Regions from separate parts of the Streptococcus sp. 27098_8_113 genome, predicted to be linked through region 2. Evidence: predicted binding sites of a transcription regulator. Region 2 holds the regulator's gene; the other holds the start of a gene.
The links. The regulator NrdR, encoded in region 2, represses ribonucleotide reductase genes. The targets are predictions, from matches to a motif close to ACACNATATATNGTGT.
Positions count from the first base shown of each region.

Region 1: a site for NrdR is predicted at 8,264-8,279, ahead of nrdH (glutaredoxin-like protein NrdH). Genes of this name have one in related genera too.

Region 1 is NZ_JAPVZU010000004.1:24,507-36,283, reverse strand. It holds gene glgD (glucose-1-phosphate adenylyltransferase subunit GlgD) at 1-874, opposite strand, end outside; gene O3644_RS03640 (glucose-1-phosphate adenylyltransferase) at 864-2,006, opposite strand; gene glgB (1,4-alpha-glucan branching protein GlgB) at 2,010-3,923, opposite strand; gene O3644_RS03630 (NADP-dependent glyceraldehyde-3-phosphate dehydrogenase) at 4,302-5,726, opposite strand; gene ptsP (phosphoenolpyruvate--protein phosphotransferase) at 5,962-7,695, opposite strand; gene O3644_RS03620 (phosphocarrier protein HPr) at 7,700-7,963, opposite strand; gene nrdH (glutaredoxin-like protein NrdH) at 8,406-8,624, shown strand; gene nrdE (class 1b ribonucleoside-diphosphate reductase subunit alpha) at 8,719-10,878, shown strand; gene nrdF (class 1b ribonucleoside-diphosphate reductase subunit beta) at 11,013-11,777, shown strand, end outside.
Region 2 is NZ_JAPVZU010000017.1:5,295-17,071, forward strand. It holds gene O3644_RS09045 (CvpA family protein) at 1-9, shown strand, start outside; gene O3644_RS09050 (endonuclease MutS2) at 79-2,412, shown strand; gene trxA (thioredoxin) at 2,506-2,820, shown strand; glycine riboswitch at 2,988-3,077, shown strand; gene O3644_RS09060 (sodium:alanine symporter family protein) at 3,168-4,499, shown strand; gene nrdR (transcriptional regulator NrdR) at 4,648-5,121, shown strand; gene O3644_RS09070 (DnaD domain protein) at 5,128-6,282, shown strand; gene dnaI (primosomal protein DnaI) at 6,283-7,182, shown strand; gene O3644_RS09080 (NADPH-dependent oxidoreductase) at 7,179-7,895, shown strand; gene der (ribosome biogenesis GTPase Der) at 7,938-9,248, shown strand; gene O3644_RS09090 (hydroxymethylglutaryl-CoA synthase) at 9,540-10,718, shown strand; gene O3644_RS09095 (hydroxymethylglutaryl-CoA reductase, degradative) at 10,715-11,777, shown strand, end outside.

The DNA of each region.
Region 1 (11,777 bases), on a different contig from region 2:
TTACCTTCGATCCTGTTGCATAGTAAGTCGGCTCTTCGTTTTTCACCTTTGTATAAATCTTTTGATTTGGTGAGAAGAGAGAGTAGAATTTCTGCCGATCAAGCATATCTTTATTGGCCTTATAGTATGATTCAACAGAGTAGATATTTGCCAGATAGCCTGTGTACTCGTAAGCAAAAGCTCCAACTTCAGCTGCCAAGTCCCGAAGAACATAGCGTAATTTTTGTGGGAATTCTTTTTGGGCTTCTTCTTCCAATTTTTCAATCAACCACGGCGTATCTACTACAAAAATATCAGTGGACATATTGAAGAGCTCGCCCTCGTCTCTATCACTATGCAGCTTATGTCCTAGGACATGGTCCGTTTCGCTGACTTGCAGAACTGCATTTACATCTGAAATATCTTTAGATGGCAATTTCTTGTAAACCACCGTCATCGGTTGCTGGGTCGTGTTATGTAAGTGGAAGACCTGATTAAGGTCAATGTTGATCAACACATCACAGTTCAGGGCTACAGTTTGGTTAGAGCCTGAGCGCTTCAGATAAGTCAGTAACTGTTCATAATATTCCTTACCAACTGTGCTACTTTCTACACGGGTATTGTAAATTCCTAGATAGTAGTGACTCAAAAGTGTAGACAAGCCCCACTCACGACCTGAACGAATATGGTCAAAGACAGAGCTGATATTGTCTTGTTGGAAGATACCAAAGACGCTACGAACACCAGCATTAGCAAGACTAGACAGTGGGAAGTCAATCAAACGGTATTTCCCTCCAAATGGCAAACTAGCAACTGGACGATGTTCTGTTAAGGTTGACATGTCGTGGAAACCGACCGTATTTCCTAAAATCGCTGAATATTTATCAATCTTCATCTGTTGGTACCCCCACTTTTTCATTATATCCGACTACTTGCACTTCATCTGTTCCGTCAATCTCTACACCATCAGAAATAACAGCGCCCTCACCAATGATCGCACGTTTAATCTTAGCTCCTTGGCCAATAATAGCGCCACTCATAATGACAGAATCAATAACTTCTGCACCCTCACGAACTTGAGCGCCCGTTGAAAGAATAGAATGCTTAACAGTTCCATCTACGAAACAGCCATCAACTACCAAAGAATCTTCAACATGAGCATTTGCACCAAGGTAGTTTGGTGGTGAAATCAAGTTACGTGAGTAAATTTTCCACTGACGATCACGACTGTCTAAAGCATTTTCTGGACTAATGTATTCCATGTTCGCTTCCCAAAGTGACTCAATCGTACCAACGTCTTTCCAGTAGCCGTTAAATTCGTAAGCATAAACGCTTTCGCCAGATTCAAGATAGTTAGGGATAACATTTTTACCAAAGTCGGACATATCGACATTGCTCTTTTCAGCAGCAATCAACATATTGCGGAGACGTTGCCAGTCAAAGATATAGATTCCCATAGAAGCCTTGGTAGATTTAGGATTTTCTGGTTTTTCTTCAAATTCAACGATCCGGTTATTGGCATCGGTATTCATAATACCAAAACGGCTAGCTTCCTTGAGAGGCACATCTAAGACAGCAACCGTCAAACTAGCGCTGTTATCCTTGTGGGATTGGAGCATATCATCATAGTCCATCTTGTAGATATGATCACCAGATAGGATTAAAACATATTCAGGATTGATACTATCGATATAGTCAATATTTTGGAAAATAGCGTGGCTTGTTCCCTCAAACCAACGATTTCCTTCACTGGCAGAGTAAGGCTGAAGAATGGATACACCTGTATTGATACCATCCAAGCCCCAGCTTGAACCGTTCCCGATATGGCTGTTCAAAGCAAGTGGTTGGTACTGGGTAATCACACCGACATTATTAATCCCAGAGTTGGCACAGTTTGACAGCGCGAAATCAATAATACGATAACGACCACCAAACTGTACTGCTGGTTTTGCAATACTTTGTGTGAGCTTTCCAAGACGAGTTCCTTGCCCACCGGCAAGAATCAAAGCTAGCATTTCATTCTTCATATCCTACTCCTTTGTGGAATCTTTTTTAGCATTTTTACGAACATTCACACGACGCTTGATTTTCCAAATACTTGCTCCCAAAGCTGGTAGCGTAAAGGTCAAGGTCTGCGGATAATCTTTCCATAGTCCCTCTTGAGACTGAACTGTTTCGTTGTGTTCCTTCCAAACACCTCCCCATTTCTCTAATTCAGTATTCCATACTTCTTCATAAATGGCTTCCACTGGCACACCAATGGTAAAGTTTTTGCGCTCTACTGGCACCATATTGAATACACAGACTAACATATCTCCTTTTTCCGTCTTACGGATAAAGGAAAGGACACTCTGATCGGTATTGTCGGCATCAATGATTTCGATGCCATCGTAGCTAAGATCAATCTCCCAAAGCGGACGATTATCTCGATAAAAGGCGTTGAGGGCCGAAGTGAAGCTCTGCATCTGCTTGTTCATCTGATCGTCCAGATTTGACCATTCCAGCTGCTCTTCTGACTTCCACTCTAGGAATTGACCAAATTCTGAACCCATAAAGAGCAATTTCTTGCCTGGATGGCAGATTTGATAGGTCAAGAGGTTGCGTAGACCAGCAAATTGATTGTAGCGGTCACCCCACATCTTATGCATCATGCTCTTCTTACCATGAACGACTTCGTCGTGAGAGAAAGGCAAGAGGAAGTTTTCAGAAAAAACATACATAAAGCTGAAGGTCACCAGATTAAAATCGTACTTGCGGTAAATCGGGTCTTCTTCGTAGAAACGGAGAATATCATTCATCCAGCCCATATTCCACTTGAAGTCAAAGCCCAAACCACCCATCTCTCTCATGCCCGTAATCTTGGTTTCGGACGAGCTCTCTTCAGCAATCATCATGACATCAGGATGAGCTAGCTTGATGACCGTATTCAAGCGCTGCAAGAAATAGTAGCCTTCATAGTTACGATTACCGCCGTCCTTGTTTGGCTGCCAAGGACCACTATCGTAGTCTAGATAGAGCATGTTGCTAACCGCATCCACACGAACCCCATCTAGATGGTAGAAATCAATCCAGAACTTGATACTAGAAATCAAGAAAGATTGCACTTCATTTTTTCCCAAGTCAAAATTCAAGGCACCCCAGCCATAGTTGTGAGCTCGGTCATGATCCTGATACTCAAAGGTTGGTGTTCCATCATAGTAGGCCAAGGCATCGTCATTGATGGTAAAGTGACCTGGAACCCAGTCCACAATGACACCAATATTATTCAAGTGACATTCTTCGACAAAGTCCTGAAATTCCTCTGGCGTTCCATAAGTATGTTCAAAGGCAAAGTAACCCATGAGCTGGTAGCCCCAGCTGAGTCCCAAAGGATGGGCCATAAGCGGCATGAACTCAACGTGCGTGTAGTTCATTTCTACCAGATAAGGAATCAACTCCTCCTTAAGCTGAGCCATAGAATATGGACTGCCGTCAGGATTACGTTTCCAAGATCCAGCATGCACTTCATAGATATTGACCGGTCTTGAGAAAAAGCCCCAACGCTTTCTCCGAGCCAGCCAAAGTCCATCTTGCCACTTCTTCTCTGGAATAGTCCGAACAATAGCTCCCGTACCTGGACGCTCTTCCAAATAGATAGCCAGCGGATCAATTTTCAAGATTTCCTGACCACTACTGCGTTTGATATTGTACTTGTAAATATCTCCTTCCTTAGGCAAATCCGTGAAGACTTCCCAGACACCGCCTTCATTGCGAGTCATAGGAATCTGCTCTCCATACCAATTGGTGAAATCTCCAATCAGATGCACATTCTGCGCATTTGGAGCCCAGACTCTAAAGGTGTAGCCAGCCTTGCCATCCACCACATCCTGATGCACTCCCAAATAATGCTGCAAATGAAAGTTTTCACCTGTTGTAAAGGTTCTTAATGCTTCTTTTTTGTCCATTTAGTCACCTTTCTATTTGTAAGCGTTTTCTATGTTTCTATTTTACCCCATTTTCTTATATTTTTCAAGTAAATTTCCAAAAACCATCTCAAAAATTTCAAAAGCCCAATTTCTTTACAAGAATGAGTTGCTATATCAATAGATCGTTGAAGAAGATCTCATAAAATACTGATTCTACAGGCTTTTACTTGAATTATTTGATATAAAATTAGAGATAAAATGGTTAAAATTTGTATAGACCAATATGTAAATTTACATTTTAAAATGATAAGTAATCAAAAATATAAATACTTATTTCTTTTCAAATTGTCCGATCACATGTTAGATTTGCAAGTGCATTATGGTAAGAAAAAAGGCCGCACAAAGCCGCCTTTCTCATTATTTCACATCAAACACGATGGATTTCACTTGTGTCATCGCTTCGATACTGTAACGAATCCCTTGCACTCCGGCTCCAGATCCCTTAACACCAAGGAATGGGAAGTTATCTGGACCACGTTGTGTCTTATTATTGATGTGTACAGTACCCACTTCCAGTTTCTCAGCAATTTCAAATGCTTTCGGGAAATCATTTGTAAAGACTGAAGATTGAAGACCAAATTCTGACTGGTTACAGATCTGAATAGCCTCTTCAACGGAAGTCACACGAATAATCGGAAGAACAGGACCAAATGGCTCTTCCCAAGCTAATTTCATATCCAGTGTCACATGGTCAAACAAGGCAGGCCAGATGAGATTTGCTTCACGTTTGATTTCTGTCAAGGCTGACGCTCCCTTTTCCTGAGCGTCTTCAATCAACCCCCAGATGAAATCTGCTGATGCATGATCAATGACTGGTGTGATATCCGCATTATCAAAGGGATCACCAACCGTCAGTTTCTCTACCTCTGCCTGAAGCAACGCTGCCAATTTATCTGCTACGCTCTCCATGACAATGACACGTTTAATGGCCGTACAGCGCTGGCCGGAATAACAGTATGCCCCGCCAACAATCTGCTTAGCTGCATGCTCCAAGTCAGCATCTTCCAGCACAACTGCAGCATCCTTACCACCCAATTCAAGCATAATTGGACGCATACCAGCCAACTTACCGATGCGCTCACCGATTGGAGTGGAGCCAGTAAAGTTAATGTAGTTTACTTCCTTATGCTCAATGATGTAGTCTCCGATTTCTGAACCACGACCAGTAATGGTATTGAAAACACCGGCAGGCAGACCTGCCTCAGCAAAAGCCTGAGCCAAGAGCAAACCAGAGATTGAACCTTGTGTAGGTGGCTTAAACATCACAACATTTCCGCCGATAAGGGCAGGAGCAATCTTAGAACCAGATAGGTTGACTGGGTAGTTAAATGGCGCAATGGCCAGTACAACTCCTACAGGCTCACGACGGACCATAGCCAGTTTTTTCTTGCTGGCAGCTTCAAAGCCGCCCCCTTCCATAACCTGGCCATGAATACGAATGCCCTCTTCAGCTGCATAACGAATCAAGTCTGCTGTCCGGACTACCTCTCCGACTGCCGCTTTGATACCCTTGGCAACTTCTTTTGCAAGAATTTCGCCAATCTTCTCCTGATCGCGCTCCAAAATATCCGCAGCCTTATGCAGATAAGCTGCACGTTCGACTGCTGAAAGAGATCGCCAAGCTGGCAAAGCCGCCCGAGCGCTCGCCATCGCATAATCAACCTCTGCCTGACTCATGGCAGGAACAGTTCCTAAAATCTCATTATTGATAGGAGATGAGATGGTGATTTCATTTTCAGAAGCTCTCCACTCTCCATTTATATAGTTCTTATATTGTGTCACGTGTCCCCTCCAAAATGTTATTAAGTATCATTTTATCAAATTTTCTGAAAATTTCAACTAAATTTTAGAAATTTAAAGAAATTTTTCACAAATTTCATGAATCATCTTCTTTTGCTCATATTAACTCTCTGTATTTCTCTCTTTTTTATCAATTCTCACTTTCTACACTAGGTCTACTATGACGCTGAAGAAAACTAAAAAAGACCAGGAAAATTTCCTGATCTTAATTTTCAGATTAATCGAAGTCAAGATATTCTTTTTCAAGTTCAAGAACTTCTTCCATCGTTGCACATTCAGTCAATGCGCGTTGTGCAAGTTCTTCCATCTTCTTCGTATCCAATTTCTTCATAAGGCTACGAGTCCGAAGGACAGAAGTGGCACTCATAGAGAATTCATCCAAGCCCATTCCGACAAGAAGCGGCACAGCTGTTTGGTCACCGGCCATTTCTCCACACATACCTGCCCATTTGCCTTCAGCATGAGCTGCCTTGATAACATTGTTGATCAAGCGAAGGATTGATGGATTGTATGGTTGGTAGAGGTATGAAACTTGTTCGTTCATACGGTCAGCTGCCATTGTGTATTGGATCAAGTCGTTAGTACCGATAGAGAAGAAATCAACTTCTTTGGCAAATTGATCAGCTAGCATTGCTGCTGCCGGAATTTCAATCATGATACCTACTTGAATATTGTCCGCTACAGCAACACCTTCAGCTTGCAATTTCGCTTTTTCTTCTTCGTAAACTGCTTTAGCTTTACGGAATTCTGTCAAGAGAGCAACCATTGGGAACATGATACGCAATTGTCCATGTACAGAAGCACGCAAGAGAGCGCGGATCTGTGTACGGAACATAGCGTCACCAGTTTCAGAGATAGAGATACGCAATGCACGGAAACCAAGGAATGGATTCATTTCATGCGGCATATCGAAGTAAGGAAGCTCCTTATCTCCACCGATGTCCATCGTACGGACAACCACTGGTTTTCCATTCATGCCTTCCAAGACAGCCTTGTAAGCTTCGTATTGCTCGTCTTCTGTTGGGAAGTCTTGTGAATCCATGTAAAGGAATTCTGTACGGTAAAGACCTACGGCTTCAGCACCATTTGCATTGACACCTTCAACGTCTTTTGGTGTACCAATGTTAGCAGCGAGTTCAAAGTGTTTGCCATCGGCAGTCACTGTTTGAGCATCTTTCAAGAGAGCCCATTCAGCTTTTTGCTTCGCATAAGCTTCACCAGCTACCTTGAATGCTGCTGCCTGCTCTTCAGTTGGGTTAATGATAACTTCACCAGTGATACCATTTGCTGCAATGATATCGCCGTCTTTAACGAGTTCAGTAATATTATTGGTTCCCAATACCGCTGCGATTTCAAGCGTACGCGCCATAATCGCAGAGTGGCTTGTTCGTCCACCGATATTGGTTACAAACGCTTTAACAAATTTCTTGTCTAATTGAGCCGTATCAGAAGGAGTCAAGTCATGTGCAATCACAACTGATTCTTCATTGATAGAAGCTGGATTTGGTAATTTCTTGCCCAAAAGGTTTGCCAAAACACGCTTCGTTACGTCACGAATGTCTGCCGCACGTTCTTGCATGTATGGATTGTCTTCCATACCTTCAAAAATAGCGATAAACATGTCTGTAACTTCTTTCAGACCAGCTTCCGCATTTACTTTCTTAGTACGGATCGTTTCTTTGATTTGACCAACCATTTCAGGGTCAGCGAGTACCATTAAGTGAGCGTCAAATACTTGAGCCGCTTCCTCACCAAGGCTATCTACTGCTTTCTCACGGATAACAGAAAGCTCGTTCTGTGAAGCTTCAAGAGCTGCATCCAAACGAGCCTCTTCTGCATTCGTATCATCGACTGAAACAGTCTCAAATGACAAATCCGGTTGAACTAATAGATATGCCTTAGCAACGGCAACACCGTCAGATGCTGCAATTCCTTTAAGCATTTCTGTCATTTTCTTATGCCAATCCTTCTTTTTCCATTGTTTCTGAGATAGCAGCGATAGCATCATCCGCGTCTGCACCTTCAGCTGAGATTGTAACGTCAGCACCTTGGCCAACACCAAGACTCATAACACCCATGATTGATTTAAGGTTTACTGATTTACCTTTGTACTCAAGAGTGATATCTGAAGCAAATTTGCTAGCTGTTTGTACCAACAATGTTGCTGGACGCGCGTGAATACCTGTTTCTGCCACAATGTGGAAATCTTTAGAAGCCATAGTTAGACTCTCCTTTAAAATAATTCTTTTTGAGTTAAAGTGATAACCCTTACAAGTTGATATTATATCACTTTTTGAAATCTTTTTCAAGAATTTTATAGCCCGCTTACAAAATATTTCGTTAGAGTTTGAAAATGAATTCTGTTTTAAAATAGTAGATTCAATCGTCAACTCCCTCTCTTTCCGAAATAGTTTCAAGGCTTTCTTCCCTATAATGAATTCGTCTTGGTCTAGCTTCGCTTAAAGTACAGTAAGCGCTGTGACTCCTTGTGGTTATTTCTCTTTATTTCGATGTTTTACACACTATATATTGTATCTCAATAGTTGCTATAAGAAAATATCATACAATATTTAGTTCAAAACTGTTGACATCGAATTCGCTTTTAGATATACTAGTTTCAGATTTAAATTTAAGAAAATGAAAGTATAGAGGAATCATCTAATGGTAACTATTTACTCTAAAAATGATTGTGTTCAATGCAAGATGACCAAGCGTTTTCTTGATACCAACAATGTGGAATATCGCGAAATCAATCTTGATGAGCAACCAGAATACATCGACCATGTTAAAAGCCTCGGTTTCAATGCAGCGCCTGTTATTCAAACGTCAACTGAAGCATTTTCTGGTTTCCAGCCTGGTAAACTCAAAAAATTATCATAATCTCGCCAGTATTTAGAGCTTTGTTGCCGCTCCTATCATTCGTAGGAGCCGTTTATTTTGTAAAAGCAAAAGACATTTTAGAAAAAGGAAAATTATGGGACTCAAACACTTAGAAGATGTGACTTACTTCCGTCTAAATAACGAAATTAACCGTCCAGTCAATGGGCAAATCATGCTTCACAAAGACAAGGAAGCTTTGGAAGCCTTCTTTAAAGAAAATGTTGAACCAAACACGATGAAGTTTGCTTCTATTACTGAAAAAATTCAATATTTAATCGAAGAAAACTACTTGGAAAAAGAATTTATCCAACTCTATTCTCCTGAATATATTGAAGAGTTGTCTGCTTTTATCCATGCTCAAGATTTCAAGTTCAAATCTTTCATGGCTGCCTATAAATTCTATAACCAGTATGCACTGAAGACAAATGATGGTGAATACTATCTGGAAAGCATGGAAGATCGGGTGCTCTTTAATGCTCTCTACTTTGCCAACGGAGATGAAGCCATTGCCAAGGATATTGCAAATGAAATCATCCACCAGCGCTATCAACCGGCTACACCAAGCTTCCTCAACGCTGGTCGAGCTCGTCGTGGCGAATTGGTTTCCTGCTTCCTCATCCAAGTAACAGATGACATGAACTCAATCGGCCGCTCCATCAACTCCGCCCTGCAGCTCTCTCGTATCGGAGGTGGGGTCGGTATTTCCCTCAGCAATCTGCGGGAAGCTGGAGCGCCTATCAAGGGTTATGAAGGAGCTGCATCTGGCGTTGTGCCTGTTATGAAACTCTTTGAGGACAGCTTCTCTTACTCTAACCAGCTGGGGCAACGTCAGGGAGCTGGGGTTGTTTATCTCAATGTCTTCCACCCAGATATTATCGCTTTCCTTTCTACCAAAAAAGAAAATGCTGACGAAAAAGTTCGTGTAAAAACCCTCTCACTCGGTGTTGTCATTCCAGATAAATTCTACGAATTAGCGCGTAAGAACGAAGAAATGTACCTCTTCAGCCCTTACTCAATCGAACGTGAATACGGTGTACCATTTGCCTATATCGATATTACAGAGAAATACGATGAGCTAGTTGCCAATCCTAAGATCACCAAGACTAAGATCAAGGCTCGTGATTTGGAAACAGAGATTTCTAAATTGCAACAAGAGTCTGGCTATCCATATATCGTAAACATTGATACGGCCAACCGTTCAAATCCAATTGACGGTAAAATCATCATGAGCAACCTTTGCTCTGAAATCCTGCAAGTACAAGAGCCTAGTCTCTTGAATGACGCACAAGAGTATCTCCACCTGGGAACAGATGTATCATGTAACTTAGGCTCTACCAACGTTGTCAACATGATGACTTCGCCTGACTTCGGAAAATCCATCCGGACTATGACACGCGCTTTAACCTTTGTTACAGACAGCTCGCATATTACGGCTGTTCCTTCGATTGACCACGGTAACAGTCTGGCGCACACCTTTGGACTAGGAGCTATGGGACTGCACAGCTACTTGGCACAGCAGCTGATCGATTATGGATCAGCGGAAGCTGTCGAGTTCACCAGCATCTATTTTATGCTCATGAACTACTGGACTTTAGTTGAGTCTAACAATATCGCTCGCGAGCGCGGTGTAACCTTCCATAACTTTGAAAAATCTGACTATGCTAACGGCACTTACTTTGACAAATACCTGACGGGTGAATTTGTACCTAAGTCTGAACGTGTGAAGGAACTTTTCAAAGACATCTTTATCCCATCTGCAGAGGATTGGGCAGAACTTCGTGACAAGATAAAAGCGGACGGTCTCTACCATCAAAATCGCCTAGCTGTTGCACCAAATGGCTCTATCAGCTATATCAATGATGTTTCTGCTTCAATCCATCCAATCACTCAGCGGATCGAAGAACGTCAGGAAAAGAAAATCGGTAAGATTTACTATCCTGCGGCAGGTTTGTCAACTGAGACCATTCCTTACTACACCAGTGCCTATGACATGGACATGCGCAAGGTAATTGATGTTTACGCCGCTGCAACTGAGCACGTGGACCAAGGTCTATCTCTGACTCTCTTTATGCGCAGTGATATTCCAAAAGGCCTCTACGAATGGAAAAAAGAAAGCAAGCAAACAACCCGCGACCTTTCTATCCTGCGTAACTACGCCTTCAACAAGGGAATCAAGTCCATCTACTACGTCCGCACCTTTACTGACGATGGCGGCGAAGTAGGCGCTAACCAATGTGAAAGCTGTGTGATCTAGTAAGTAACAATTTACAATTACACCATTTAAATTCAACAAAATAAAGTATAAAAAAACACTTATCGCAATGTTGCTGAAGGAAATCGTTTCCCTCACGACATAAGCAAGTATTAAAAATTTAAAGCGAGATTATCATGGAAACTTACTATAAAGCCATAAACTGGAATGCCATCGAAGATGTCATCGACAAATCAACTTGGGAAAAGCTGACAGAGCAATTCTGGCTCGATACTCGTATCCCTCTGTCAAATGACCTAGACGACTGGAGAAAACTTTCAAACAAAGAAAAAGACTTGGTAGGAAAAGTCTTTGGTGGGTTGACCCTTCTTGATACCATGCAATCTGAAACTGGTGTACAAGCTCTTCGCTCAGACATCCGTACACCGCATGAGGAAGCTGTTTTCAATAACATCCAATTTATGGAATCTGTCCACGCAAAATCTTATTCTTCTATCTTTTCTACCTTGAATACCAAGGCTGAAATCGAAGAAATCTTTGAATGGACTAACACTAATCCCTACCTACAAAGAAAAGCTGAAATTATCAATGAAATCTACCTCAATGGTAGCCCCCTTGAAAAGAAAGTTGCCAGCGTCTTCCTTGAAACCTTCCTCTTCTACTCTGGTTTCTTTACACCCCTCTACTATCTCGGTAACAACAAACTAGCCAACGTTGCGGAAATCATCAAACTAATCATCCGTGATGAGTCTGTCCACGGGACTTACATTGGTTACAAATTCCAACTTGGTTTCAATGAATTGCCTGAAGAAGAGCAAGAGAAACTCAAAGAATGGATGTACGACCTTCTCTATACCCTCTACGAGAACGAAGAGGGCTATACAGAAAGCCTCTATGACGGTGTTGGCTGGACCGAAGAAGTGAAGACCTTCCTTCGTTAC
Region 2 (11,777 bases):
ATCGGATAATTAAGACTCAGTTGCTCTGTAGCTGAGTTTCTTTTTCAGTTTAAATCATATAGAAATAGAATGAACATGATGAATCATAAAATTTTAGAAACTTTGGAATTTGATAAAATTAAGGAGCTTTTTTCTCCCTATCTGCTGACTGAGCTGGGAGAGTTGGAGTTGAAGCAGCTCCAGCCAAACAATAAAAAAGAATCAATTGCTGCTGCTTTTTTGGAGATGTCCGATATGCGGCAGATTTTTGTGCAGCATCCGCACTTTAGTTTGGGAGCCATTCAGGATATTAGGGGCTTGACCAAGCGCCTAGAGCTGGATAGTGACCTGAATATTGAGGAGTTTTTAGCCCTCAAGCGGGTCTTGGCTGTGACGCATGAGCTGGTATCTTTCCACGAGGACTTGGAAAATGTCCAATTGGAGCGTTTGGATCGCCTTTTTAACAATCTAGTAGAGTTTCCTAGTATTCAGGGAAGCCTGCAAGCTATCAATGATGGGGGCTTTCTTGAGAGTTTTGCTAGTGAAGAGTTGAGTCGTATTCGCCGGAAAATCCAAGAAAATGAAGTCCAGGTTCGGGATATTCTGCAAGAAATTCTCAAAACCAAAGGTGATATGCTGGCAGACCAAGTGGTGGCCAGTCGGAATGGCCGTAATGTACTACCTGTGAAAAATACCTACCGTAACCGTATTGCGGGTGTCGTTCACGATATTTCGGCCAGCGGAAGTACGGTTTACATTGAGCCGCGGGCGGTGGTCAATCTCAATGAAGAGATTGCCAGCAGTCGGGCAGACGAGCGCTATGAAATTCAGCGGATTTTGCAGGCTATGTCGGATATGATACGGCCTCATGCGACTGAAATTGCCAACAATGCTTGGATTATCGGGCATCTGGATCTGGTGCGTGCCAAGGTCCGCTTCATGCAAGAGACGGGAGCGGTGGTGCCAGACCTGTCAGAAGAGCAGGATATCCAACTACTCAGTGTCCGCCATCCCCTGATTGAAAATGCGGTGGCTAATGACCTGCACTTCGGGCCAGATTTGACAGAGATTGTCATTACCGGTCCTAATACGGGTGGTAAGACCATCATGCTGAAGACCTTGGGGCTGGCTCAGATCATGGCCCAGTCAGGTCTGCCGATTCTGGCGGACAAGGGCAGTCGCGTCGGGATTTTCAGTCAGATTTTTGCAGACATTGGTGATGAGCAGTCGATTGAGCAGAGCCTGTCGACTTTCTCCAGTCACATGACTAATATCGTCTCTATTTTAGAGCAGGTTGATAGCAAGAGTTTGGTCCTGCTGGATGAGCTGGGAGCTGGGACTGACCCGCAAGAAGGAGCAGCTCTGGCGATTGCTATCTTAGAAGATTTGCGGCTAAGGCAAATCAAAACCATGGCGACGACCCACTATCCTGAGCTCAAAGCCTATGGGATTGAGACGGATTGGGTGGAAAATGCCAGCATGGAATTTGATACAGATAGTTTGCGGCCGACCTATCGCTTTATGCAGGGAGTACCTGGCCGCTCCAATGCCTTTGAAATCGCTCGGCGTTTGGGCTTGTCGGAAGTTATCGTTGGCCACGCCCAAGAGCAGACCGATACAGACAGTGATGTCAATCGGATCATTGAGCGCCTGGAAGAGCAGACGTTGGAAAGCCGCAAGCGCTTGGATAATATCCGCGAGGTGGAGCAGGAAAATCTCAAATTTAACCGAGCCCTCAAAAAACTTTACAATGAGTTTAACAGAGAAAAGGAAACCGAGCTCAATAAGGCACGGTTGGAAGCCCAGGAAATCGTGGATATGGCGTTAGCGGAAAGTGAGAGCATTCTCAAAAATCTCCATGATAAGTCCAGTCTCAAACCGCATGAGATTATCGAAGCCAAGGCCCAGCTTAAAAAGTTGGCACCAGAAACGGTTGATTTATCAAAGAATAAGGTGCTCAAGCAGGCTAAGAAAAATCGGGCGCCCAAGGTGGGAGATGATATCCTAGTCACCAGCTATGGTCAGCGGGGAGCCTTGGTCAAGCAGCTCAAGGACGGACGCTGGGAAGCTCAGGTCGGTCTTATCAAGATGACATTAGAAGAGCAGGAGTTCAACTTACTCAAGGCTGAAAAGGAGCAGCAACCTAAGCGCAAGCAGGTCAATGTGGTCAAGCGAACCAATACCAATGGTCCAAGAGCCAGACTGGATCTGCGTGGCAAACGCTACGAAGAGGCCATGGAAGAGCTTGATGCCTTTATCGATCAGGCCCTCCTTAACAACATGGCTCAAGTGGACATTATCCACGGTATCGGAACGGGTGTTATCCGTGAAGGAGTAACTAAATACCTCCGTCGAAACAAGCAGGTCAAGTCCTTCGGTTATGCCCCGCAAAATGCTGGTGGCAGCGGTGCGACGATTGTAATCTTTAAGTAGGGAAGAATCGAGTACTCCGTAGCAAATATTTTCTTTTCCTCTGGGTTTGGTGTACAATAATATCAAAAGTAAGCTATTCAAAGGAGAAGATTTATGGTAGCAGCAGTTACAGATGCAACATTCGCTGAAGAGACAAAAGACGGACTGGTTCTGATTGACTTTTGGGCAACTTGGTGCGGTCCATGCCGTATGCAGGCGCCTATCTTGGAGCAGTTGGCAGGAGAAGTTCATGAGGACGAATTGAAAATCCTCAAAATGGATGTGGATGAAAATCCAAATACTGCCTGTGAATTCGGCATTATGTCCATTCCTACCCTTCTGTTCAAGAAAGACGGTCAAGTCGTTAAGCAAGTAGCTGGTGTTCATACGAAGGAGCAACTGAAGGCGATTTTGGCAGAATTAAGTTAAGAAAGAAGCCTTAGGCTTCTTTTTGTGTTAAAAAACGTTTACATGTTTAAAGTTTGTTATAAAACATTGACAAAAACCGAATATTATTTTAAAATAATAGAAAATTTAGAATAGACACCGAATGAAGTTTTTCAGAAATAAGTGTTTGAGCCTTATGACTGTGAAATGGACGGAACTCTGGAGAGACCATGATTGGCACCGAAGGGGCAAGGCAGGCAACTGCTCAAACTCTCAGGTAAAAGGACAGAGCAAGGGAAGGGCAGGAAACGGTCGTTCTCAGGCATCCAGAGTACATGTTTACACATGTACTTTTCTTTTTCTCGGTGTGGAAAAGGAGCAGAAGATTTATGTTGAAATTGTTGAATCAAATTGATTCTCTGGTCTGGGGGCCTCCCCTCTTAATTTTATTAGTTGGAACAGGGCTTTATCTGACACTTCGTCTGAGGTTGCTACAGATTTCGCGCCTTTCTCGCGCCTTTCGCTTAATTTTTGTTTCCGGTGAGGATCATCATGGAGATGTGTCTAGCTTTGCAGCTCTTTGTACAGCATTGGCAGCCACGGTTGGCACGGGGAATATTATCGGTGTAGCGACTGCCATAAAAGTTGGTGGACCGGGCGCCTTATTTTGGATGTGGCTAGCAGCTTTCTTTGGAATGGCAACCAAGTATGCCGAAGGTTTATTAGCAATCAAGTATCGTTCTAAGGATGCTCACGGAGCCGTTGCTGGTGGTCCCATGCATTATATCCTATTAGGAATGGGCGAAAAATGGCGTCCGCTGGCTATCTTCTTTGCTGTAGCGGGTGTCTTGGTGGCTCTTTTAGGGATTGGAACCTTTACGCAGGTGAATTCCATTACAGAAGCTATGCAGAATACCATTCAGTTGCCTCCAGCTGTGACTGCCTCTATCTTGGCTATTTTGGTGGCTCTAGTTATTTTTAGCGGTATTCAGTCGATTGCTCGAGTGTCGACCAAGGTTGTGCCTTTTATGGCGGCTATTTATATCTTGGGGACTGTGACTGTATTAGCAGTCAATATAGATCGTTTGCTGCCAACTCTTCAGCTAGTCTTTAGTTCTGCCTTTAGTCAGACAGCTGCTGTTGGTGGCTTTGCTGGTGCAACCATCCAGATGGCGATTCAAAATGGGGTTGCGCGCGGGGTATTCTCCAATGAATCTGGTCTAGGATCAGCACCTATTGCTGCAGCAGCAGCCAAGACCAAGGAGCCTGTCGAACAAGGATTGATTTCTATGACGGGAACCTTTATTGATACTCTGATTATTTGTAGTCTGACAGGATTGACAATTTTAATCACAGGAGTTTGGGATAGCAATCTCAATGGTGTGTCCTTGACTCAGGCAGCCTTTGCGACTGTCTTTGCTAATTTTGGTCCAATCCTTCTATCCGTTTTTCTAGTTCTGTTTGCTTTTACCACTATTTTAGGCTGGAACTACTACGGTGAGCGCTGCTTTGAGTTCCTGTTTGGTGTCAAATATATTCGCTTGTACCGAATTATCTTTGTTGCTATGGTGCTCTTAGGGGGCTTTATTGAGCTAGAAGCAGTTTGGGTCATTGCCGATATTGTCAATGCCTTGATGGCCTTGCCAAATCTGATTGCTCTTTTGGCCTTATCTCCGGTTATTATTGCTGAGACCAAAAAGTATTTTGACAAGAAGGGCTGAGTTTCCATTTGCTGGATTTTTGAAAGAAGATTTTCTTGCTAAAGCTGCTTTGCCAGCTTTAGTTTTTTTATGGCTGGGAAATCTCTCGTCTTTTGTTATTGGTCAAAACATGGTATAATGAAGTATTAAGATTCTAGGAGGAAATGACATGCGTTGTCCCAAATGTGGCGGAAGCAAATCAAGTGTGGTTGACAGCCGGCAGGCAGAAGATGGAAATACAATCCGTCGTCGCCGTGAATGCGAGGAATGCCAGCATCGTTTTACAACTTATGAGCGCGTGGAAGAAAGAACCCTAGTCGTTGTCAAAAAAGATGGGACGCGTGAGCAGTTTTCTCGGGATAAGATATTTAATGGAATCATCCGCTCCGCTCAGAAGCGTCCGGTCTCAAGTGACGAGATCGAAGAATTGGTCAATCGGATTGAGCAAAAACTTCGCAGTCAGAGCGAAAATGAAATTGCTAGCGAATATATTGGCTCTCTGGTCATGGATGAGCTGGCCGAGCTGGATGAGATTACCTATGTCCGTTTTGCCAGTGTTTATCGGAGTTTTAAGGATGTTGGCGAGCTGGAAAGCCTTTTGAAGCAGATTACCAAGGGTTCTAAGAAGAAAAAGGAAAAATAAGGGCTTATGAAACCAAATGATCATTTTTCTTTCTTGTCTAATAACCAGGTCAGTCAGGATATGAGCGGGCTGACCCGTTATTATCTACCTATTGTGGGCAAGGATGCAGTGGCGCTTTATCTTTATCTGGTTTCTTTTTGGGATAACGGAGCTCAGCAGCGACTTTTCAGCCATATTTTAAATCATCTTGATTTTGGTATGGAAGTGTTGGAGAGGAGCTTGGAACGTCTATCAGCTATTGGCTTGCTAGAGCTTTTCCAGACGGAGACGGGATTTTTCATCCGACTCTATCCAACCTTGTCCGCTGAGGACTTCTTTGCTCATCATGTGTACAGTAGTCTTTTGGAGAAAAAGATTGGTCAGGCGGCGGTAGATAAGCTACGACCGGAAAATCCAGCTGGACAAAAAATCGGTGCTTCTTTTAGCCAGATTTATGGCATGGAAGAGGTCGGTCCGACGAGAACCAGTCGCCAGAATGATTTTGACTTGACGCATTTTAAACAGAGAATGGCTCAGGATGGCTTGCGTTTTGCGGATGAAAAATCGGATCTCTTGGACTTGTTTGCTATTGCGGAGCAGAAGAAATGGACTTGGTATGAGACCTATGTCTTAGCGCGTGAAACAGCTGTGTCACATGTGATTTCGACGAAACGGATGCAGCAAAAGATTCAGCAAAAACCAGTTTCGGGAGATTTTTCTCCGCAAGAGCAGTCTATTATCCGTGAGGCTAAAAGCAAGCAGCCACTACTCTTTTTGGCAGAAATCAAGAAAACCCGTCAAGCGGCCATTACGCGTAGTGAACGGAAGCTGATTCAGGATTTGGCAGAGATGGGACTGTTGGATGAAGTTATCAATATCATCCTGCTATTGACTTTTAATAAGGTTGATTCGGCCAACCTCAATGAGAAGTATGCCCTCAAGGTGGCCAATGATTTTTCTTATCAAAAGGTGACTTCGGCTGAAGAGGCAGTCCTGAAAATCCGTGAGCGTAATCAGCAGACGAATAGTCGTCCTGCGCAAGTCAGCCCAACTGCTTCTAGAAGCAATGTGCCGAACTGGAGTCAGCCAGATTACAAGAATGAAACCAGCTTAGAAAAACAAGCGGAACTAGAAGAGCAAAAAAGAAGACTTTTAGCAAGACTGGAAGAGGGAGGCGATTAAATGGAAAAAATAGGACAGGCAATGCCTCATATGAATAAGGTGAAGCAGTTTGATTATCAAAAATTGGTCCAGCAGATTTTAGCCGATCCAGATATCGCTGCCTTTATCAGTCGAGAACAACTGTCTCCAACTGAAATTCAGCGGAGCATTTCTAAGTTCAATCAATACATTACCGAACGAGATCGTTTCCTGCTAGAAGATCAGAACTATATTGCTAAGGGTTATAAGCCAATTTTGGTGAAAAATGAAGGCTATGCGGATGTTGCCTATGAGGAAACACCTGAGTTGATCGAGCAGGAGAGACAGGAAGCGATTAGAAACCGTCTCAACCTCATCAATCTACCCACCAGTCTAAAAGAAGCTAGTTTGGCCAAAGTAGACTTAGACGATGTCGGTCGTTACAAGGCTTTTGAACTCTTGACCAGTTTTGTTGCGGACTTTCCTAATTATCAAAAGGCTGTTTATCTCTACGGAGATTTCGGCGTGGGTAAGAGTTACATGATGGCTGCTCTGGCGCATGATTTGTCAGAAAAACGCAGTGCTTCAACGACTCTGCTTCACTATCCGAGCTTTGTTTTGGATGTTAAGAATGCTATCAGTTCTGGTTTAGTCAAGGACAAGATTGACCAAGTCAAGACAGCTCAAGTGCTGATTTTGGACGATATCGGTGCAGAGCAGTCTAGCCCCTGGATGCGCGATGAGATTTTGCAGGTCATTCTCCAGCACCGTATGCAGGAAAATATGCCAACTTTCTTTACTTCTAACTTTAGTTTTGCGGATTTAGAGCGTCACTTTGCCAGCTCTAAGAATGGCGATGAGACTTGGCAGGCCAAGCGGGTTATGGAGCGGATTAAGTTTCTGGCTCAAGAAGTGCATCTAGAAGGAGAGAACCGTCGATGAATGAAACAATTAACTTGATGAAGGCTCATACGTCTGTTCGGCGCTTTACGGAAGAGCTGATTTCAGCTGAAGAACTGCGTTCTATTATCGATGCTGGGCGGGCTGCTTCCAGCTGGAAGAACTTCCAGTCCTATTCGATCATTGTGGTGCGAAGCAAAGAGAAAAAAGAAGCCCTCTTTGATTTGGTTCCCCAAGAAGCCATTCGGCAGGCTTCGGCCTTCCTGCTTTTTGTTGGCGACCTCAATCGTGCTCAAAAGGGCGCTCAATTGCACACGGATGGTTTTTACCCTGAAGGAACAGAAAATCTCCTGATTAGCTCGGTAGATGCTGCTTTGGCAGGACAAAATACCCTCTTAGCAGCTGAAAGTCTGGGTTATGGCGGCGTTATTATTGGTTTAGTTCGCTATGAAGCTTCAAAAATAGCTCAGCTCTTTAATCTGCCAGACTATACTTATCCAGTTTTCGGCATGGCTTTAGGAAAGCCTAATCAAAACCATGCTGTCAAGCCACGTCTGCCTTATGAAGCGGTGGTCTTTGAGGAAGAATACTGTGAGCAACTCAGCTCAGTCATCGAGGCCTATGACCGTGTGCAGGCTGAGTATGCTGGTGAGCGGGCACAGGATACTTGGAGCCAGCGTTTGGCAGCCCAATTTGGTCAGGAGCCGAATCAAGCGATTGACCAACTGTTCAAAGAAAAGAAATTAGAAAAATAAGGCGGAGCTCAGCTCTGTCTCAAAGAATGAAAGAGGAAAAACATGGCTTTACCAACTATTGCCATTGTCGGCCGTCCCAATGTCGGCAAGTCAACGCTATTTAACCGGATTGCGGGTGAGCGGATTTCCATTGTCGAAGACGTGGAAGGGGTTACTCGTGACCGAATCTATGCGACGGCAGATTGGCTGAATCGTAAGTTTAGTATCATTGATACGGGCGGAATTGATGATGTTGATGCGCCTTTTATGGAGCAAATCAAGCATCAAGCTGAGATCGCTATGGACGAGGCTGATGTCATCGTTTTTGTCGTGTCCGGCAAGGAAGGCATCACTGATGCGGACGAGTATGTGGCTCGGATGCTTTATAAGACTCACAAGCCGATTATTTTAGCGGTTAATAAAGTGGATAATCCTGAAATGCGCAATGAAATCTATGATTTCTATGCACTGGGCTTGGGAGATCCATTCCCAGTCTCTTCTGTCCACGGGATTGGTACAGGGGATGTTCTGGATGCTATCGTTGAAAATCTTCCACATGAGGAAGTGGTTGAAAATCCTGATATGATTAAGTTTAGCTTGATTGGCCGTCCTAATGTCGGCAAGTCTAGCTTGATCAATGCCATCTTAGGTGAGGATCGGGTCATTGCCAGTCCAGTGGCTGGTACCACGCGCGATGCTATTGATACGGTCTTTACGGATAGTGAAGGTCAGGAATTTACCATGATCGATACGGCTGGTATGCGCAAGTCAGGCAAGGTCTATGAAAATACAGAGAAATACTCTGTTATGCGGGCAATGCGGGCGATTGATCGCTCAGATGTCGTTCTGATGGTGCTTAACGCCGAAGAAGGAATTCGTGAGTACGACAAGCGAATCGCTGGCTTCGCCCATGAAGCAGGAAAAGGAATGATCATCGTCGTCAATAAGTGGGACACGCTGGAAAAAGACAACCATACCATGAAAGACTGGGAAGAAGATATCCGCGACCAGTTCCAGTACTTGTCTTATGCGCCGATTATTTTTGTCTCTGCCCTGACTAAGCAGCGCCTCCATAAGCTGCCAGACATGATTAAGCAAATTAGTCAGAGCCAGAATACCCGTATTCCATCAGCGGTGCTCAATGATGTTATCATGGATGCCATCGCGATTAATCCGACACCGACTGACAAGGGCAAACGCCTCAAGATTTTTTATGCGACTCAAGTGGCGACAAAACCGCCGACCTTTGTCATCTTTGTCAACGAAGAAGAGCTCATGCACTTCTCTTACCTGCGTTTCTTGGAAAATCAAATCCGCAAGGCCTTTGTCTTTGAGGGAACACCGATTCACTTGATTGCAAGGAAGCGGAAGTAGGACTTGCTTCGGACTGTTTATAAAGAAAAAAACAAGAGCGATTTCAGGGGATTCATGGGCGGAAGCTTATCCTTAAATCCCTAAACTTGCTAGCTCAAAATTTGGAATAGACTGATGAGGGAAACTGAATTTGAAAAATTGAGTTTCTCTCATTTTTTGATGATGAGCTTTCTCCGTCTCAAGTCGGATTTGAGCGTAAAAAATGGTTTTTAAAAGAGTTTTAGCCTTAATTATGGTAAAATAGTGTCTGAATACTATTAGCTATCAAATGAATTGAATGAGGTCTTTATGATGAAAATCGGAATCGATCAAATCGGTTTTGCGACCAGCAATTATGTTTTAAAATTAGATCATCTGGCTGAGGAGCGGGGCATTGATCCCAACAAGCTCAGCAAGGGATTATTGATGAAGGAGATCAGCATTGCTCCTTTAACTGAGGATATTGTCACTTTGGGCGCAGCAGCGGCTGAGCAAATCTTGACTGCAGAGGACAAGAAGGTCATTGATATGGTCATTGTCGCAACAGAGTCTAGCATCGACCAAAGCAAGGCGGCTTCGGTCTTTATTCATGGTCTTTTAGGCATTCAGCCCTTTGCTCGTAGCTTTGAAATTAAAGAGGCCTGCTATGGCGCAACTGCTGCTCTAGACTATGCCAAACTGCATATCAGACAATATCCAGAAAGCAAGGTCTTGGTCATCGCTAGTGACATTGCCAAATATGGAAAGGAAACGCCAGGCGAGCCGACTCAAGGTGCAGGCGCTATCGCTATGTTGATCAGTCAAAATCCACGCATCCTTGAATTCAATGAAGATAATGTGGCCCAGACTCGCGATATTATGGATTTCTGGCGACCAAATTATTCGACGACTCCTTACGTCAATGGTGTTTACTCAACCCAGCAGTACCTGGATTGCCTCAAGACGACTTGGAACGAATACCAAAAACGTCATGGTTTAGCTTTGGGAGACTTTGCAGCGATTTGTTTCCATCTCCCTTATCCTAAATTGGCGCTGAAGGGGCTGAATAAAATTATGGATAAAAGCTTGTCTCAGGAGGAGCAAAAAGGCCTGCAAGAAAACTTTGACAAGTCTATTCTCTATAGCCAAAAGGTCGGGAATATCTACACAGGCTCCCTCTTTTTAGGGCTCTTGTCCCTCTTAGAAAATTCTGAAAATCTTAAGGCTGGTGACAAGATTGCTCTCTTTAGTTATGGTAGTGGTGCTGTGGCTGAGATTTTTAGTGCCAATCTGGTAGAAGGTTATGAAAAACAGCTGATAACTAATCGTTTGGAGAAATTAAATCAACGTCAAGAACTGACGGTTGCTGCTTATGAAGAGCTTTTCTTTGCCGAAGCCCAGCTAGATGAAAACGGATCAGCTGTTTTTACTGACTACGATGACCAAGTTTACGCCTTGGTTCAAATCGACCAACACCAGCGCAAGTATATCAAAGTCGAGAAACCATCATGAAAATAAATTGGACCGGATTTTCTAAAAAAACGCCTGCAGAGCGGCTAGACTTTCTGAAAGCCCATGAACTACTCCAGACTGAGAATTGGCAAAATCTTGCTAATCAAAGCCATTTGCAGCTGGAGACAGCCAATCAAATGAGTGAAAATGTGCTTTCTGTTTTGGCTTTACCTTATTCGATTGCACCAGACTTTCTTATAGATGGGCAGGTTTATCAGGTACCTTTTGTAACGGAGGAGCCCTCTGTCGTTGCTGCTGCTAGTTTTGCAGCAAAAATCATTAAGCGCAACGGCGGTTTCAAGATCAAGATTCATAATCGGCAGATGATTGGGCAAGTCGCCCTCTATGATGTGCCCGATGTAGCTAAAGCCTTAGAGCAAATCCAAAATGAGAAGTCAGCTTTATTAGAATTGGCAAATCAAGCCCATCCTTCCATCGTCAAGCGAGGAGGTGGGGCGCGTGATTTACGAATGGACTTCCTAGAGGGAGAGACGGACTTTCTAGTTGTCTACCTTGTCGTGGACACTCAGGAAGCCATGGGTGCCAATATCCTTAATACAATGCTAGAAGCACTAAAAGAACGGTTGGAGGAGCTAACAGCTGGACAGAGCTTGATGGCTATCTTATCTAACTATGCGACTGAAGCGCTTGTAACAGCCTCTTGTGAAATTGATTTTCACTCACTCAGTCGAGACAAGGCAGAAGCTGAACGAACTGCTCAAAGAATCGCTTTAGCCAGTCAATTTGCAAAGCAGGATCCTTATCGGGCCAGCACGCATAATAAAGGCATTTTCAACGGAATTGATGCAGTTCTTTTGGCGACAGGTAATGACTGGCGTGCCATTGAAGCTGGGGCCCATGCCTATGCTGCTCGTGATGGCCGTTATCAAGGATTGAGTAACTGGGAGGCCAATTTAGAGGAAAGAAAACTCTATGGCCAGTTGACTTTACCCATGCCGGTTGCGGCTAAGGGAGGCTCCATTGGCCTTAATCCAATGGTCGTCGCCAGTTTTGATTTATTGGGGCAACCGACAGCAAAAGAATTAGCTTCGATTATCG